2 linked regions of the Bdellovibrio bacteriovorus genome follow. The protein of the gene in region 1 interacts with the protein of each later gene in a pairwise test. Links are inferred from orthologs where the notes say so. Each region holds a gene or a part of one and is shown on either strand. Other genes may lie near its edges. The genes, in order: AZI85_RS12260 and rplK.

Region 1 (5,389 bases):
GTCGTTACCCGGTTGTAATATATAGAATCCCTCATAATAAACCGATAAGTCTTTAATATGAAAATCTTGAACGTTTCGGTTTTTTTCATGTCTCTAGTAGGGACTGCAACGACCTTCGCAGTTCCAGGTTCTCTAACCTATCAAGGAAGAATTAAAAATTCCGACGGACTTCCACTTGAAGTTAACGGCGTTCGCTTTGAATTTTCCATTACCAATCCCTCGGGCTCTTGCGTTCTCTATAAAGAAATATCTTCGGCGATTGATATGCGCAATTCTTCCGGCGTCTTTGACGTCCCTATCGGCACAGGCACAAAAAATTATCCCGTCGACCCAGGCTTCAAGCTGTTGAATGCCTTTAACAATGCCGTCACGTTAAATTGTGAAGGCGGAGGCACCTACGTCCCTATCGCTGATGACAAAAGACTTTTAAGAGTTCAATTCTATGATGGCACAGGTTGGAAGCTCATCAGTCCCGACAGTGAGATCCGCAGTGTTCCTTTTGCCGGTCACGCACAGTATGCTGAGACCGCGCAAAAACTTGGCTCAAATACAGTCGCCGACTTTATTTTAAAATCCAGTGTGCCTCTTTGTGGTGCTGGTGAGTATCTTCGACATATTGCTCCCGCCGGCACATTTCAATGCACAGTTCCCGTTGTGAATGGAAATGACGTCAGCGGAAATATTTCCGGTAGCTCTGCGGGCTTTACTGGAAATTTAAGCGGTGATGTTTCGGGAACTCAAAGTGCGACAAGCGTTGATAAAATCAAAGGCGTCGCCGTTAATATGACGGGCCTTGCTTCTGGAAAAGTTCTTAAATACAACGGAACAAATTGGGCACCTGCAGATGATACGGATACCAATACCGATGATAAAATCCGCGGTGTCGATGTTTCTGCAACCACGCCGGTCAGTGGACAAGTTTTAGTTCACAACGGATCGGCTTGGGCTCCCCAATATTTTGGCATGGGACAATTGCGATCGACAGTCACGGGCACAGCTCAAGTTCCCGCTTCGTGTTCTACTGCCGATAAAACTTTGACTTGGAATTCAATCACGGACTCATTTGCTTGCACCACGATTGCGATCGCGAACACTCAAGTAACAGGCCTTGGAACAGCGGCTACGAAAAACTTCGGAACCTCTTCAGGAAATCTTGTAGAGCTTGATGGCACCGGAAGGATTCCGGCTTCACTTCTCCCCGCTTCTAGCGGAAACATTCTAGACGGCGGCAACAGCACTGGCGCCACCGTGAACGTCGGAACCAACGACGGACAGGCGCTAAGTTTCGAGACCAACAATTCGGCGCGAATGACTATCACCAGTGCCGGAGATATTGGAATTGGCACGGCATCTCCCGGATATAGACTGCAAGTCAATAAAACTTCCAATGCTACGGCCGCTGGCAATATCGCCGCTTCTTTTAATTTCATGTGGGCGGCACCAACAAGTTCCAGCGCAAGCACTTTTGTCGGTCAATACAACGGCGCTGAAAGCGATGGAACATCCGCCGCTATCACCGGTGGCATTTTAGCGCAGATCAACTACACACATCACAACGGCTCAAACGCTTTAGATAAACTTGTTGCTTCATGGTCCGGTACTTACAATAAATCCTCAGCGACGGTGGGATCCTCACTAGCAGTTCAGGGTGAAGTGAATAACGATGCCTCGGGAATAATTTCGCAAGCGATAGGACTTCACTCACGCGTTAGAAATAACGGCAGTGGCTCAATCACAAATGCTTATGGCGTCTATGTCGATGGCGTGCAAGGAACAAACAAGTGGTCCATCTACACGAATGATCCTACAGTGCCGTCGTACTTTGCCGGTTATGTGGGTATCGGAACGAACTCTCCAACAGCTCCACTGGATGTCGTCGGTGGCTCCGCTTATTTTACGCGCTCTCAGAATGACGCCTGGGGAAGTAACTTTGTTGTTCGCAAAGATCGAGCTGGCGCCATAGTTCAAAACGCAGATGAAGTGGGATACGTGAACTTTGCAGCGCATGACGGATCTACCTACAGAACCGGAGCTTCGATTGCCGCATTAGTTGACGGCGTTCCTGGCCTTAACGATATGCCGACCCGTCTTATCTTCGCCACAACTTCAGATGGTTTCAATGCTCCTGTCGAACGCATGCGAATCACCAGTGGCGGTAACGTCGGCATTGGAACGACGAATCCTACAGAACGGTTGGACCTTGGCGGAGGTAATATCAAAATTGGCCACGAAATCGTCAGTGTAGCCCAGCCTGCGGGGGCCGCAGTAGGTTGGTATTTCGCCAGTTGCCCTGCGGGAAAATATGTGACCGGCGGTGCCTGTACGAGCGGATCTGGATCTATGGTTTTAAATTCGGACCTCACCCAGACTACTTACGGCTGTTATAAGCCGGATACTAGTTCCAACATCGTCGTTAAAGCGATTTGTATGAACGTTCGCTAAACTCAAGTCGAGTCGGGGCCGGCATTTCAGCAACGAGCCTTAAGTTTCATTTTAAGACAGCCGATAAAGCTTTTAGACAAACCATGGAAGGGTTTTCTTATGAAGTTATTAACTCTTGTTCTGCTTCTTGCCGGTTTCACGATGAAATCACAAGCCGCCGATATCGCCATCGTGGATGTTCGCCGCAATATCACGATGTCTGAAGATGACACCGTCTACAAAGACTTCTACATCAACGCGGGTCCCTCTTCAGGATTGAAAAAGAATCTGGTGGTGACAGCCGTTCGTAAACTCAATATTCGTGATGCCAGTGGTGCCAACGCTGTTGGTGAAATCACGGTGCCGGTGGGACAGCTAAAAATCATCGCTGTTTACGACAAAGTCGCCGTGGCTCGCGAGTACACTCTTTTATCTCGTGATGAACTTCCGATGTTAGAGCAAATAGGAATAATGACTGGGGACCGCATCGACCTTCAGGGCTCGTTCATTGATAATTCTAAGCCCAAAGCAAAACGCAAAGTGGCAGAGTCCTCGGGTGAAGGGCCTACAGCATCGGCAACGGTGGTCGCGGTCACTGTCGCTCCTTCAGCAACGGCTTTACCCACAGTGACGGGAGCTCTTTCCCCTGCCACGGCGGCCCCTACTGGAACAAACCCTGTAGTTTCTGCCAACACGAAAGCGAATAGTCTCCTTTCTGCCGCAACTAATAGCAGTTCAGCCTCTGCTGCCCCTGCGGCCGCGGCATCCTCGGCTCCGGCCGGGGAAACCCTTGAAAAAACGGCGGATTCTGGTAACAACACTCTTCATGAGTGACAATTCTTATTTCCGCGTTCGTCTAAGCCAAGTTCCAGCAGAGCTGGAAGACATCATCACCACACATAGTTTTGAATGTGGAGCCTCTGGAGTGACAGAGGCTTTGGCTTTTATTCAGCCAGATCTTACCTACGATCCTAAACTTCTTCACGTCCGCTCTCACGAAGTGGATGTGTTCTTCCCCGAAAAACCAGCACAGAATTTCTTTGATGGCCTTCTTGAAATCAACGGCGGCATCAAATGGAATATCTTTGAAGAAGAAAACAAAGACTGGCTTGAGGAATGGAAAAAAGGTTTTAAACCTTTCAAGCTCGTCGGTGATTTCTGGGTTGTTCCAAGCTGGTTGCAGCCTCCTGAAGAATGCAAACACGCGATCTTTATCGATCCGGGCATGGCATTTGGAACCGGCACTCATGCGACCACACAGATGATGGCTTTCTTTATTCATAAACTCGCTGAAAAATATAAAAACGACGTGAAAGAGTGGGCTCTTCTTGATGTCGGGACAGGCACCGCGATTTTGGCGATGCTTGCGCAAATGAGCGGCATGGGTCTTGTTACTGGAATCGAGATTGATCCGGAAGCACGCCGTGTGGCTCGTGAAAATGTGAAGTTGAATAAACTTGAACAAATCGACATTCCCGAAACACAGATTGAAGATATGCGCTCTCAATACGATGTCGTGGTTGCGAACATCATCGATGGTGTTCTGATCAACATCAAATCGGATCTTCTTCGTGTGCTAAAACCAGGTGGTCATATTCTTCTGACAGGTATTTTAGAAGAACGTGATAACCACTTCTTTGAAAAGTTCATGGAAAACTCAGGCCTCACCGTTCTTCGCCGTTTAGAAAAAGACGAGTGGGTTGGATACTGGGCGCAGTCAAAAGCATGAGACGTTATTGGATAGAGAAAAAAGATTTATTCCAAGATCAGGTGAACTTCACTGGGGACGTCTTTCATCATATTTTCGATGTCTGTCGCCAAGAAGTAGGTTCAAAGTTTGAAGTCCTTACTGAAGACAGTAAAGCCTACTTCGTTGAAGTCACGCAAGTCTCAAAGAAAAATGCCACGGCAAGAATTCTCGAAGAGCGGACGATTCCTCCTTTGAAGGAACCGCATATTCATTTAGCACTTTCTATTTCGCGCTTCCCCGTGATGGATGCCATCATGGAAAAAGCCGTGGAGATGGGTGTGAAAAGCATTCAGCCTTTCTTTTCTGAATTCAGCTTCCTGCGCTCGGGCGAAAAACTTTCTGATAACAAGGTCGAGCGTTGGGATAAGATCGTCCGCTCCGCCACCCAACAATCTGGCCGCGGCGACCTCATGAAAGTTCAACCGGCAATCTCGTTTGAGAAAGTATCAGGTTTGATTAACCGGGACGCTGGTCATGTGGGTCTATTTGCTTATGAGGGTCCGTCGACTCTTAGCATCAAGGATTATGTTCAACAGGTGAAGTCTCTAAACCCTCAAGGCGTCAAAGCCATCTGGATTATCGTGGGTTCTGAAGGGGGATTTTCTCACAATGAAGTCGAAAAATTCCAGGAACTAGGCCTTCGCCCAGTCACCTTGGGACCCCAGGTTTTGCGAGTTGAAACGGCTTGCATGGCTCTGGTATCAGTCCTAAAGTATGACTTTGATCTGATGTGTTGAAAGGAGAGGGAATGGATCCCTTCGAGGAATTTGAGTTTAAGCCGCTCACGGACGGTCTAGGTTTTCACAAAAAGAAAACAGCCGGCGCAGCCAAAGACGAAGCTCAGACAGAAACGTTTTCTAAAAACCGTATGATGGATCAAGGCTTGGAATTGATCGAGGAATCCTCTGTCGATCCTTTGCGTCCTCCTCTTCCACGCAAAAACCGCAACTCTTCAACACAAATCCAACCAACTCCGGGTGCTACGGAAGTGGGTGGTGATGGCTCTGCGGCCGTTGATGAAATTCTTAAGACGCTTCAAAAGAACCGCCGGTTGGATTTCGACAACAGCAAACAAAAAATCTCTCAAACGGCTGTTAAAGAAGAGTACAAAAAAGCGACTTGGAGTTTTTCAGCTGCCATGCTTGATGGCATGCTTGTCGTAGCTTCGAGCCTTCTTTGCATGATCATTCTTTTGGTTATCACCAAAGTCGATTTGAT
Region 2 (7,113 bases), 260 kb from region 1 along the record:
TTAAGCATCTAGCAAGTGCAGAACCTGCACCCAATAGCGTACCGAGGAACATAGCGCGAAGTTGGTCTTTGCCTGGAAGAGTCGCCAAGAATTTGATCTTAGCATCGTCCAACGCTTCACCGTCCATAACACCAGACTTGATCTGAAGAACTTCAACGTCCTTCGCGAATTCAGCCAATGTTTTTGCAGTAGCGTTCACTTCACCGTAAGAGAATACGATGGCGTTAGTACCTTTCATTGAATTAGCAAATGCCTTTTCAATAGCTGGGTGATCTTTGAACGCTCTTTTTGCAAGAGTGTTGCGGACAACCTTCATCTCTGATTCAGCAGCATTCAATTTTTTGCGCAAAGTAGTAACTTGCTCAACCTTGATGCCTTTGAAGTCAACGATGAAAGCTCCTTTAGCTTTTCCGAATTTCTCCGTGATTAGCTGAATCTCTTGCTCTTTATCTGCGCGAGTGATCATAAGTGAGCCTCCTTTCGTTAGATTCTTTCTACTCCAGTTTTGCTGAAGTAGGTTGTGCGATTCAGGTTGGTTTGGAGTCACCTAGAACTAGGAAACTTTTTGCCTTATCTCGGTAGGCCCCACACCGTCGTGGGATTACATCTACTAAAAGAAACCTACTGTCTCTGATCGCAATAAAAACTTAAGCTCCGATTTGCATCGGAGCTTTTAATTACATTTAAAATTATGCGTTAGTAGCAGTTAGAGCTGCTGCCGCATTTGGCTCAATCTTAACACCAGGGCCCATAGTTGAAGCTACGGAGATAGTTTTAAGATAGATACCTTTAGACGCTGCTGGTTTAGCTTTAACGATAGCACCCAACAAAGTTAGGAAGTTATCGCGAAGTTTAGCATCGCCCATAGATTTCTTACCGATACCAGCGTGAACGATACCTGCTTTATCAACGCGGAAATCAAGCTTACCTTTTTTCTCGGCAGCTACGGCTTCACCAACGTTCATAGTTACAGTACCGATTTTTGGATTCGGCATCAAACCACGAGGTCCCAAGATCTTAGCAACTTTAGAAACAGTCGCCATCATATCTGGAGTCGCGATACATTTGTCGAAATCCAACCAACCACCTTGAATTTTAGCTACAAGGTCGTCAGCACCAACGAAGTCAGCGCCAGCCGCTTTCGCTTCAGCCTCTTTAGGACCTTTTGCGAAAACAACAACTTTAACTTCTTTACCAAGACCGTGAGGCAAAGAGATCGCGCCACGAACTTGTTGGTCAGATTGCTTAGGGTCAATACCCAAGCGCAAAGCTACGTCGATAGATTCATCAAATTTAGCTGGAGCAGTCGCTACCACAAGTTTGAATGCTTCTTCAACAGAGTATTTTTTTTGAGAATCAACCTTCTTAGAGGCTGCTTCGAATTTTTTACCTGCCATACATCACCCCTATGCGATATCGATGCCCATGCTCTTAGCTGTACCAGCAACTTGTGACATTGCGGATTCAACTTTCAAGCAGTTCAAGTCAGGCAATTTCGTTGTAGCGATTTGCTTGATTTGATCGTTATTGATTTTGCCTACTTTGTCTTTTTGCGGTTGTTTGGAACCAGATTCCAATTTCAACGCCTTTTTGATCAAAGAAGACACCGGTGGTGTTTTCGTAATGAAAGTAAACGATCTGTCTTGGTAAACAGTGATGATGATAGGGATGATGCTATCACCCAACGCTTGTGTACGAGCGTTGAACTGCTTACAGAATTCCATGATGTTTACCCCGTGCTGTCCAAGTGCCGGTCCAACGGGAGGAGCTGGATTAGCTTTCCCTGCCGGTATTTGCAGCTTGATCATTCCTGTAACTTTTTTTGCCATGACCCACTCCTGCAAGAGGTTTGTTTAAGAGTGCCTCGACCAATTCGAAGCGACCCGTGCTTAAAGTGCTACCTATGTAGCGCTTAAATTATTGTTTTTCAACTTGAATGTAGTCCAATTCCACTGGAGTTGGTCTACCGAAGATGCTGACAAGGACTTTCAGCTTTCCTTTGTCCTCGTTCACTTCTTCTACAGAACCCTGGAAGTTGCTGAATGGACCGTCAATAACAGTCACATTCTCACCCACAGAGAACTTCACTTTCGGCTTCGGCTTTTCAGCCACGCCCGCCATTTGCTGCGTTACGCGAAGAACTTCAGCTTCCGGTACTTCTGGAGGACGAGTTTTAGTCCCACCCACGAAGCCGGTCACTTTAGACGAATTGCGTACTAAATGCCAAGTCTCATCATTCAAAAACATCTGAACGAAGATATAACCTGGGAAAAATTTACGCGATTTAGTTTGTTTTTGGCCTTTTACAAGCTCAACAACGCTTTCCGCTGGAATAAGGATTTCCCCGAAGAACTCTTCCATTTTATTGGATTTGATCTTTTCTTCGATCGCCTTTTTAGCGGTGTTTTCACAACTTGTTTGAACGTTAACGATATACCACTTTTTGTCCATGGTCCGTTCCTTACTTCATGAGGTAGTTGATAAAGAAGCCAGAAATCAAATCGAATGAGCTGATGATCACGCTAGAGATAAGAACCATCACCACACAAGCGATTGTCATGGCAGTCGTGTCTTTACGAGAAGGCCATACCACCTTACGAATTTCAGAGACAACTTCTTCACCCCAAGACATTACTTTTGGGTTGAATTGAAGGACTGCGAAGACAACCAAGCCCAAAGCCACAGGAACACCGTGACGAACAATGTCTGAGTCCGCAGCTCTTGCTACAACCCCGAACGCGCCCGCGAAAGCCTTGATGAGAAGAGATGTTGTCAAACCGACCAAGATAGCTGCGATGGCAAAGCTGATTGTCAAAATCTTAGAGTTGGCCTTTTCCATAGTTCCTCTTTGTTTGGATTTCAAAATTGGCAGGGGCGGAGGGATTCGAACCCACGACCTAACGATTTGGAGTCGTTCGCTCTACCACTGGAGCTACACCCCTGCGATCTTCTTGATGATAATTAACCAATCCCTTCGTTGCTCGGTCGTCGGCGTACTATCTGTACGCTCTCCTCGGTCGCGCCTCGGGCTTGATTAATTCTCATCAAGAATCTCCTTATTTAGGAGACACAAGTAGCAGTGCTATTGTTAGCATTGCCAAAAATACATCGACGAAGTCGATGTGCTACAAAACACCGCGGGGGACCCTTTTGTCAAGGAGTCCCCCAGGTGATTTTAATTTAGCCTATGCTGCGTTATCGTTATTCAACGATTTCAACAACTACGCCGGCGCCAACTGTACGGCCACCTTCGCGGATCGCGAAACGCAATTCTTTTTCCATTGCGATTGGAGCGATCAACTCAACAGCCAATTCAACGCGGTCACCAGGCATAACCATTTCAGTTCCAGCTTTCAAAGTACAAACACCAGTTACGTCTGTTGTACGGAAGTAGAACTGAGGACGGTAACCATTGAAGAATGGAGTGTGACGTCCGCCTTCTTCTTTAGTTAGGATGTACGCTTCAGCTTTGAATTTTTTGTGAGGTTTTACTGAACCTGGTTTAGCCAAAACTTGACCACGTTCAACTTCTTCTTTTTTAGTACCACGAAGAAGAACACCACAGTTGTCCCCTGCTTGACCTTCATCAAGAAGTTTACGGAACATTTCGATACCAGTTACAGTCGTTTTTTGAGTTGGACGGATACCGATGATTTCGATCTCGTCACCAACTTTAACGATACCACGCTCTACACGGCCAGTAACAACTGTACCACGACCAGAGATAGAGAATACGTCCTCTACTGGCATCAAGAAAGTTTTGTCAGTAGCACGAACTGGTTCAGGGATGTAAGCATCACAAGCGTCCATCAATTTCATGATAGCTGGACGACCGATTTCAGAAGTGTCACCTTCCAAAGCCTTCAAAGCAGAACCTTTAACTACTGGGATTTCGTCGCCAGGGAATTCGTACTTAGAAAGAAGCTCACGAACTTCAAGTTCAACAAGGTCCAACAATTCTTTATCGTCAACCATGTCAACTTTGTTCATGAATACAACTAGAGCAGGAACACCTACTTGACGAGCAAGAAGGATGTGCTCACGTGTTTGTGGCATTGGACCGTCAGCAGAAGAAACTACTAGGATAGCTCCGTCCATTTGAGCGGCACCAGTGATCATGTTTTTTACGTAGTCGGCGTGGCCTGGGCAGTCAACGTGAGCGTAGTGACGTTTGTCAGTTTCGTACTCAACGTGAGTTGTAGAGATAGTGATACCACGTTCTCTCTCTTCAGGAGACTTATCGATTTGATCGTAAGACATCGCCTGAGCTTTACCAGCTGCTGCAAGAGTAGTAGTGATAGCAGCAGTCAAAGTTGTTTTACCATGGTCAACGTGACCGATTGTGCCGATATTTACGTGCGGCTTCGAGCGGTTAAATTTCTCTTTAGACATTATTCCTCCTGCAGAGATTTATTATAAAAGTCGTAAACGCTTTAACTAAAAACTTAACTTCAATTTCCAAATTATCCGAGTAACAAGTGGAGCCCATGATCGGAGCCGAACCGACGACCTCACCCTTACCAAGGGTGTGCTCTACCACTGAGCTACATGGGCAAGTGCATCGCCAGATAAATCTTCTCTTCGTTGCTCTGTCGTCGGTGTGCGGTGCACACCTTCCTCGGTCGCGCCTCGATAAGATTTACCTGTCGAAGCACTTCCTAACAACTTAGAAAACTTATCTCGCGATACCCAACTCTGACAAATTTGGAGCGGGAAACGGGTCTCGAACCCGCAACCCTCTGCTTGGAAGGCAGATACTCTAGCCAATTGAGCTATTCCCGCCCTATCAGAGTGCCCGAAGAAGAGTAAACTCCTCTTCCCATTTTCATCTGGGTTAACATTCAAAATGGTGGGCAGGGAAGGATTCGAACCTTCGTAGACGCAAGTCAACGGATTTACAGTCCGTCCCCTTTAGCCACTCGGGCACCTACCCATTTTGTGAATGTTGACCCAGAAAAAATGGAGCTGGTTATGGGACTCGAACCCGCAACCTGCTGATTACAAATCAGCTGCTCTACCAATTGAGCTAAACCAGCCTTACTGAGATAACCGAAATGTTTTACGGATAAAATCTAAGTCCGTCAAAGATAATTATTTGCCAGATTACGATTTTTTTCGGTTTCCGCGCGGTGCGTGCTGCCTAAGAGTTTCAGTTAACGCCATAGCTGTCGCTACAGAAGCGTTATAACTCGCCGAAGAACTAGCCTGCGGAATGAAAACTAATTCATCACAAAGTCTTTCTGTTGTCACTCTCAAACCTTTGTCTTCCGAACCAATCGCCCAAATAACTTTATCTGGAAGATCCAATTCAAAAATAGATCTTTTTCCACGCGGACTGAGACCAAAAATCCAATAGCCTTTTTTCTTTAATTCTTCTGCATAGTTAGAGAAGTTCGTCGTTTCCACAACCGGAACGTGCTCAACTCCACCACAAGCGACTTTATGAACTGTCGGAGTTAGACCCACCGCGCGATCCTCGGGAATCAATACGCCGTGAGCACCAGTAAGCCAAGAAGTTCTCATAATTGCGCCAAGGTTGTGCGGATCTTCGATACCGTCCAACATCAACACGACAGACTTATCGAAACTATCAAGACCACCCATATCCAAAGTCGGTGCGCCATCGACAAAAATCGCAGCACCCTGTTGGGAAGAACCGAACTTTTCGATCACGTTCTCGGGCTTGATATCCACTTTCACTTTTTTCTCTGTCGCAAACTCGTACATATCACGAAGATCACCGGAATGTTCCCATCCTTGACGGATCCACATGCCTTTCACTTGGTTAGGACGCACGTTTAAGACTTCATTGATCGCATGAGTCCCGATCACGATACGCCAGTCACGCGGAATCTGATTTTCCGAGCGCGCGGCAGGATGAGGACCGCGTCCTTGCTGTAGACGGCCGCTTTGAGGACGACCTCCCCCAGAGGGACGAGCACCGCTTTGTTGCGGACGTTGAGATTGAGAACCACGAGACGGACGAGAATTATTTTTCTTCATAAGCAGCCATTACAAAATCTGTTGCAGTTTCCTTGATGTTATTTGATTCAAGGATGGGTCTTCCAACGACCAGTGCCGAAGCTCCTTTACGAAGAGCTTCTTTAGGACCCATGATACGCTTTTGATCGCCGGAATCCTGCATACTAAATCGAATTCCAGGTGTGACAAGGTAAAGATCGCGGTTTTGTAAAAGGTCTAATTCATGCGGAGAACAAACCACGCCTTGAAGGCCCGAAGAGCTGACTAAATTCACCAGATCGGTCACGTGCTGAGCAATCGGTTGTTCCTTCATATTCCCAGGGACAGAAGCTTGATCCCAAGATGTTAGAATAGTGACCGCCAAAATCTTGAAAGGCCTTTGGCTTTGCAGCTCTTTTTCTACGGCGGCCATCCTTTTTAAGGCTTCGGCTCCACTGAGAGCATGAACTGTGACCAAAGAAGCCCCTGCTTCGAAACTCGCGCGAACGGCGGCCTCCATGGTGGAAGGAATATCAAAGTGTTTATTATCCAGGAAAATCGGGCCCCGTTGTGCCATTTCTTTGACGAACTCCATGCCGTAGCGAAGGCAGAGGCGAGGCCCCAGCTTAAATCCCCCGACGATATCACTAAGATCATCGGCAATTTTTAAAGCCTGGTCGCGAGTGTCGACGTCGAGAGCTAAAATAATCGGATTTCTCATCGGATGAGCGCGAAGATTTTTTTTCAAAGGGAACTCCTGGCATAAAGGATTTTTGAAGTTTCTCATTCGGGGATGAACGAAGCAACTATCGGCGCGGCCCGTCTCACCCAGAGACACCTCTTTTTCAACTTAGAGAATTCATTTAGCCACCTCTGCGGCTGAGATATACTAAGAAAAAGGCTGAAAAGTATGAAAATCTTCAATCAAAGACGCCGTCTGATCGTCAATCGCGAAGTTCAATACGATGTGCTTATGTACGTGGGCATTTTTGTTATGTCCATCTTTGCGGTTCAAGCCTTGGCGATGTACATATTTTTAAGCCGGCTTGAACACGTCGTCAGTCACATGACGGCTTTGGAGTTTGTCGCTAAGTACAAAGTCAGTATTCTGATCTATCAACTGATTCCGGTCGGTTTTGGAATGGTTGTTGG

Evidence for each region.
Region 2: the proteins of AZI85_RS12260 (region 1) and rplK interact in binary tests that used the Escherichia coli proteins (3 or more experiments, as listed by UniProt). The link is inferred for Bdellovibrio bacteriovorus from one-to-one orthologs.

What each region holds. Positions count from the first base shown.
Region 1 is NZ_LUKF01000016.1:549,880-555,268, forward strand. Bases 2,244-5,180 are described here. They hold AZI85_RS12260 (50S ribosomal protein L11 methyltransferase), read left to right. Parts: upstream 2,244-3,211; coding sequence 3,212-4,150; downstream 4,151-5,180. Other genes in these bases: AZI85_RS12250 (hypothetical protein), read left to right, coding at 2,244-2,442; AZI85_RS12255 (hypothetical protein), read left to right, coding at 2,542-3,255; AZI85_RS12265 (RsmE family RNA methyltransferase), read left to right, coding at 4,147-4,908; AZI85_RS12270 (RDD family protein), read left to right, coding at 4,920-5,180. Outside these bases: more of AZI85_RS12250, read left to right, coding at 58-2,243; more of AZI85_RS12270, read left to right, coding at 5,181-5,389. UniProt on the Escherichia coli protein: Methylates ribosomal protein L11.
Region 2 is NZ_LUKF01000016.1:288,709-295,821, forward strand. The notes cover bases 119-2,968. They hold rplK (50S ribosomal protein L11), read right to left. Parts: upstream 1,830-2,968; coding sequence 1,407-1,829; downstream 119-1,406. Other genes in these bases: rplJ (50S ribosomal protein L10), read right to left, coding at 119-466; rplA (50S ribosomal protein L1), read right to left, coding at 690-1,397; nusG (transcription termination/antitermination protein NusG), read right to left, coding at 1,918-2,451; secE (preprotein translocase subunit SecE), read right to left, coding at 2,462-2,839. In the rest of the region: more of rplJ, read right to left, coding at 1-118; tuf (elongation factor Tu), read right to left, coding at 3,202-4,392; AZI85_RS11140 (TrmH family RNA methyltransferase), read right to left, coding at 5,104-6,003; pyrF (orotidine-5'-phosphate decarboxylase), read right to left, coding at 5,990-6,709; AZI85_RS11150 (hypothetical protein), read left to right, coding at 6,872-7,113. UniProt on the Escherichia coli protein: Forms part of the ribosomal stalk which helps the ribosome interact with GTP-bound translation factors.